One region of the Bacillus thuringiensis genome, then DNA from elsewhere that is predicted to be linked to it. Evidence: riboswitches for the same ligand, from Rfam matches in the RefSeq annotation. Region 1 holds a riboswitch; the other holds the start of a gene.

Region 1 (3,427 bases):
CGAATATAATTTTTCAGAGGCAATTCAAAAAGCAGTAGAAGCAACAAACAAAAAAGCTAGGGGGAAATAATATGATTTTAACAAGTTTAAAAGACTATACAACATTACATAACGGTGTAAAAATGCCTTGGTTTGGTTTAGGTGTTTTTAAAGTAGAAGATGGTTCAGAAGTAATTGATTCTGTAAAAGCAGCAATTAAAAATGGCTACCGCAGCATCGATACTGCAGCAATCTATCAAAATGAAGAGGGCGTTGGACAAGCGATTCGTGAATCAGGTGTTTCACGTGAAGAATTATTTATTACCTCAAAAGTATGGAATAGCGATCAAGGATATGAAACAACACTTCAAGCATTTGAAACTACATTAGAGAAATTAGGTCTAGAATATTTAGACTTATATTTAGTACATTGGCCTGTAAAAGGGAAATATACCGAATCATGGAAAGCATTAGAAAAACTTTATAAAGATGGCCGTGTTCGCGCTATCGGTGTGAGTAATTTCCACATTCACCACTTACAAGACGTATTTGAAATTGCTGAAATTAAGCCAATGGTCAACCAAGTGGAATACCACCCACGTTTAGCACAAGAAGAGTTACATGCATTCTGTAAAGAACATAACATCCAGCTTGAAGCTTGGTCACCATTAATGCAAGGACAACTACTAGATAATCCAACGTTACAAGAAATTGCGACAAAATATAATAAATCAACTGCGCAAATTATTTTACGCTGGGATTTACAAAACGAAGTTGTAACAATCCCTAAATCAATTAAAGAACATCGCATTATTGAAAATGCAAACATCTTCGACTTTGAATTAAGTGCTGATGATATGAAAGCAATTCAAGCTTTAAATGAAGATCGTCGCGTTGGTCCAGATCCAGATAACTTTAACTTCTAAGCGAAAAACCACTGCCATATGCAGTGGTTTTTTTATTTAAGAAAACTGAAAATTTAAACTATATTTCATTTGGTTGACACTTCATTGTTCAAGGTGTAAGATTTTGAATTATCAAAGAAACACAAAAATTAATAAAATTTATTCGTTTACTCATTGTATCAAGAGAGGTGGAGGGACTGGCCCTTTGAAACCTCGGCAGCAGGTTCATTTTGAATACTGTGCCACTTCCTGCAAGCTTTATGCTTGAAAGATAGAATGAGGGACTTCGTTTATATACGGGTGCATAACTTGTACATAAAAATCCCTCTTTCTCAATATGAAAAGAGGGATTTTTTATTTTTCATTTCCCTCATCATCATCCAAACTTAATTATTTAGGAGGAAAATCAAATGAAAAAGAAGTTTGTACCCGGTATTGCATCAGTTGTAGGAGTAAGTATTTTATTAACTGGTTGCGGTAGTTATAAAAACGAAGCAAGCGGAGCAAATGCAAAAGACGAGGCACCTAGTAAACAGGTTTTAAATTTATCTTCACCTACTGAAATACGAACAATGGATACGGCCCGTGCTACAGATACTGATTCTGGTCAAGTAATGAGAAACGTATTTGAAGGTTTGTATAATCTTGGTGAAGGTAACAAACCTGTCCCTGGCGTTGCAAAATCTCATGAAGTAAGTGGCGATAAAACGAAATACACATTCCACCTGCGAGATTCAAAATGGTCAAACGGCACTCCTGTTACAGCGAAAGATTTTGTGTTCGCTTGGCAGAGAGCCGTAGATCCAGCAACAGCCTCTGAATACGCATTTCTATTCTTTGATATTAAAAATGCAACAAAAATTAACAATAAAGAACTTCCAGCCGACCAACTTGGTGTAAAAGCAGTTGATGACCATACGTTTGAGGTAGAATTGGAACGTCCTGTTCCGTATTTTATTAGCTTAACAGCGTTCCCAACATTTCTACCAATTAACGAGGAATTCTTTAAAGCACAAGGTGATAAGTACGCTTTAGAAGATAATACAATCTTGTACAATGGAGCTTTTACACTAAGCGATTGGAAGCACGAACAAAGCTTTAAATTTAAGAAGAACCCTACCTATTGGGATAAAGATACTGTCAAACTAGAAGAAATCAATTTTAACGTCGTAAAAGAAAAATCAACAGAAGTAAATTTATTCGAGTCAAAACAATTAGACCGTATAAAACTAACATCTGACTTCGTTGATAAATATAAAAAAGATGCCAACTTTAAAGAACGTCCAAACGTAGGCGTACAATTTTTACGTATGAATCAACAAAACAAAGTACTTCAAAACGTTTCTGCACGCCAAGCAATTGATCAAACAATTGATAGAAAATCCTTTGTAAATACGTTATTAAATGATGGCTCTACACCAACATTTGGTCTCGTTCCAAAAAACTTTGCAAAAGGACCTGAAGGAAAAGACTTCCGTACTGCAAACGGCGATTTAACAAAAGTTGATACAAAATCCGCACAAAAGTTATGGGAAAAAGCTAAACAAGAGCTTGGTTCTGAAAAGATAACATTAGAATTATTAACGAGTGATGCTGACCTTGATAAGAAAACTGGTGAATTCTTAAAAGGACAACTAGAAAAGAATTTAGATGGCTTAACAGTAAATATAAAACCGCAACCGCGTAAGCAACAAGTTTCGCTTTTATTAAAAGGTGACTACGAAATCGGAATTGATGGCTGGAGCCCTGACTTTGCGGATCCAATTACATTCCTTGAGCTATTTACAACGAATAACCCTTATAACTTAGATCATTACTCTAGTAAGGAATTCGATGAAACAATAGCAAAAGTGAAAACAACTTTAGCTGGTGATGAAAAAGCTCGCTGGGAAGCATTACTAGAATCCGAGAAAATATTATTTAAAGACACTGTTATCGCTCCTCTTTACCAAAAAGGCGAATCTTATTTAGAACGTTCTTATGTGAAAGGAATTGTACAAGTAGACTTTGCAGGTCAATTAAACTTCAAGTGGGCAAAAATTGAAAAATAAAGTAAAACCGTAATAAGTGGGGGTTCTTCATCCCCACTTATTATTAGCCCTCACCAATTGTTTTTTTAGCAAAATATATTAAAAGTAGGTTCTCTCACACAAGAGAATCTACTTTTTTAATATATTATTCCAAGAAATTAACATTCTATTTTTATTATTGACATATAGTTCTTTCCAGTGTTAATATTCTAAATAATCAAAGAAACAAAATATTTCACCATCAAAATATAATGTCTACTACGTTGAAACATATAACGATAGATTATAGCTCAACATGTATATACATATAGAACACCTGATTACCTATAAACAAATATTTATAATAGGTTTTATCTCCTTCTATAGCTCTACTTCAAGACATGGACATTATGACGTTACGAACAACACATTTAGGGAGGAACGAACAATGAAGAAAAAAGTTGTACCTGTTGTTGCATCTGTTTTAGGGGCAAGTCTATTACTAACTGCTTGTGGGGGAAATAAAGATAATGC
Region 2 (3,427 bases), 290 kb from region 1:
GTTTAAGCTCTTCCCAATAATCTACTTCTTCAAAAGAAAGAGTTTCAACTGGTGCTCCTGTAATAATGAGCCCATCAAATTTTTCATTTTCAATATCACGAAACGTTTTATAAAAGCTCGTTAAATGGTCCTGCGCTACATTACGAGACAGATGTGATTCCATATGAAGTAAATGAACATCTAATTGCAACGGTGTGTTTCCAATTAAGCGAAGTAATTGCGCCTCTGTGTCTTGCTTCGTTGGCATTAAATTTAATATAGCAATTTTTAAAGCGCGTATATCTTGTGTTTCTGCTCGCTCCTTCGTCATTACAAAAATATTTTCTTTTTGCAACACTTTGCGAGCCGGTAAATCTTTATCAATTATGATCGGCATGTGTTTTGCCTCCAACTAGAGCTGCTTCCAAATCTGCAATAATATCAGAAACATCTTCTATACCAACCGATAAACGAATTAAATCAGATGTAACACCAGCTAAACGCTGATCTTCAGCACTTAATTGTCTATGCGTCGTACTAGCAGGATGTATAACGCAAGTTCGTGCATCAGCTACGTGTGTTACGAGAGTTGCTAGTTTTACATTTGCGATAAATTCTTTTGCTGCTTCTAATCCCCCTTTAATCCCAAATGTTAAAACCCCACTAGCACCTTTTTTCAAATACTTTTGTGCTAACGAGTAATTTTCATTACTATCTAATCCCGGATAATTCACCCATTCAATACGTTCATGATTAGCAAGCCACTTAGCAACCGCGAGAGCATTTTCGCTATGACGCTCCATTCGTAAATGTAAAGTCTCTAAGCCAATATTGCTAATATATGCATTGAATGGGCTCATACAATTCCCATAATCTCTTAATAGCTGAACACGTGCTTTCACAATATACGCTGCTGCACCAAAGTTTTGAACGTAACTTACACCGTGATAACTTGGATCTGGTTCAACAAGCTCAGGATATTTTCCATTTGTCCAATCAAAGTTTCCACCGTCAATTACAATACCGCCTAAGGAGCTCGCATGCCCATCGATATATTTCGTCGTAGAATGAACAATAATATTCGCCCCATGTTCAAACGCTTGGCATAAATAAGGAGTTGCTAATGTATTATCAACGATAAAAGGTACCTCTAATTCTTTAGCGGCAGCTGAAAATTCTTTGAAATTTAAAACGTTCATCGCTGGATTTCCTAATGATTCTGCATAAATGAGTTTCGTCTTGTCATTAGCAAGTGCCGCAATTTCATCTGCCGTTAAATTTGGATTAAAGAACGTAACATCAATGCCAAGTTTACGCAAACTCACTCCAAATAAATTAAACGTTCCCCCGTAAACCGTTGAAGAGCAAAGCAAATGGTCTCCACTACTACAAATATTTAAAACTGCGAGCATAATGGCTGCTTGCCCAGAAGCCGTTGCAACAGCTCCTACACCGCCTTCTAAATCTGATAACTTCTGCTCAAATGCGGCTAGAGTAGGGTTTCCAATACGCGTATAAATATATCCTTCTGCCTCTAAGTTAAATAGGGCTGCTAAATCATCTGAAGTATCGTATTTATACGTTGTACTTTGATAAAGTGGTAAAACACGTGGTTCACCATTCTTTGGCGTATAGCCACCTTGCACACAAATCGTTCCTTTTCCCCATGATTCTCCCATCTCTCATTCTCCTTTCTTTTATACAAAATAAAAAACTGCCCCTTTCCTGAAAACAAGAAAGGAGCAGTTTGAAAACACGCTCTAAAGGCTCTTTCTTATCTCTCAGGATTACTACCTGCAGGATTTGGCACAATTCCGTTATACGGCTGTTGCCAAGGTTTCATCGGGCCTGTCCCTCCACCTTTTCTTGATAAGACTATGCAATTACCGTTGATTTTATAGCAATAATTTCCTAATGTCAAACTGTTTTTCTGAATGTTCTAAAATAAACGTTAACAATTTCATATAAAGCAACAAAAGAAATATATTCTAATCTATTTCAAAAAAGACCTTTAAAAACCTCAAATCAGTCTATAAAATTAAATAAGTAATTTAACCTATAAATTCAAATTCTCCAAAATTTAGCCTACATGTTGAATAGGCGATCCTCTCAAAAAGATACTATATATATTCAATCCATTTTCCACTAGTATATTTCACTTTTTTCCCTACTAAGATTTACATAACGGAGGTATAACATGACAGATAAAAAAGATATGCAGTACATACTTGCTCTATATGGCATTCTTCTAGGATCTATAGTAGGAGCTACAGTTTGGTTATTTTTAGTCACAATAAATATTGGAATCCACTTTATTTGGGGATACTTGCCTGAAGTTCTCTCTTTTCCCTCTTATTACACCCTTTGCGTAACAATAATTGGCGGGGTCCTCGTTGGTCTATCACAAAAATATTTCGGTACATACCCACGCCTTATGCCTGAAGTGATGACTGAATATAAAAAAACTGGTCGCATCGAATATCGCTTTGTCCATCGGGCTACTTTAACCGCGATTATTGTTTTAATTTTCGGTGCTAGTCTTGGTCCAGAAGCCGCACTAGTTGGAATTATAGGCGGACTTTGCACATGGGTAGGGGATCGCTTTAAATTTGCCTTGAAGGGTATGGATGAGCTAACCGAGATCGGAATTGGCGCTACTTTAAGTGTCATTTTCAACGCACCATTATTCGGTTATTTAGCACCGAATGAAAATGAGGGAGAACAAATTGCTGCTTTTTCTAAAGGAAAAAAGGCGATTGTATACTTAGCTACTACCTTCGCAGGTTTTTCTGTTTATTTACTACTGAGTAAACTCGATAATCGTGGATCCTTTATTGTTGATTTCGGGGAAGGTTCACTTTCTTTCAATGAATGGATCGCATTTCTTCCATTTGCTAGTATCGGTGCTATAGTTGGTTTCTTTTATTTCAAGTTAGAATTCACATTAGAGAAGTTAATTCACCCTTTTAGAGAATACAAGCTGACACTCGGAATTCTCGGTGGTATTTTATTAGGAATTGCAGGAACTTTTCTTCCATACACATTATTTTCAGGGGAACATCAATTAAAAGAATTAGTTGTTGAATGGAGCCATTTATCTTTTTGGATACTACTTCTTTCAGGGATTTTAAAGTTGTGCATTACTGCCGTTTGTTTGAACACAGGGTGGCGAGGTGGACATATCTTCCCAATTATATTTTCTGGGTCAAGTATCGGATACGCTGTAGCATCTATTCTTCCTATAGATCCAGTAGCATCTGTTGCCATCGTAACGGCAGCAATTTCGAGCTATGCGTTACGAAAGCCAATAGCTATAACATTACTATTACTTATGTTTTTCCCGCTTAATTTGCTATTGCCAATGCTTGGTGCAGCTGCTATCGGGAATGCCTTTCCACTTCCAAAACATAACGAAACTACAAATTAATCAAAATAGGCAGTGGGGACG

The links. A riboswitch is a leader RNA that binds a small molecule or an ion and turns the genes downstream of it on or off. The one in region 1 is predicted to bind S-adenosylmethionine.
Positions count from the first base shown of each region.
Region 2: another riboswitch for S-adenosylmethionine. It lies ahead of AC241_RS26840 (bifunctional O-acetylhomoserine aminocarboxypropyltransferase/cysteine synthase); the one in region 1 lies ahead of AC241_RS01105 (peptide ABC transporter substrate-binding protein).

Region 1 is NZ_CP012099.1:190,795-194,221, reverse strand. Features, by position in the region: gene proC (pyrroline-5-carboxylate reductase) at 1-70, shown strand, start outside; gene AC241_RS01110 (aldo/keto reductase) at 72-905, shown strand; SAM riboswitch class I at 1,058-1,162, shown strand; gene AC241_RS01105 (peptide ABC transporter substrate-binding protein) at 1,295-2,935, shown strand; gene AC241_RS01100 (peptide ABC transporter substrate-binding protein) at 3,342-3,427, shown strand, end outside.
Region 2 is NZ_CP012099.1:5,195,323-5,198,749, forward strand. Features, by position in the region: gene metA (homoserine O-acetyltransferase MetA) at 1-376, opposite strand, end outside; gene AC241_RS26840 (bifunctional O-acetylhomoserine aminocarboxypropyltransferase/cysteine synthase) at 360-1,658, opposite strand; SAM riboswitch class I at 1,751-1,855, opposite strand; gene AC241_RS26845 (chloride channel protein) at 2,177-3,406, shown strand.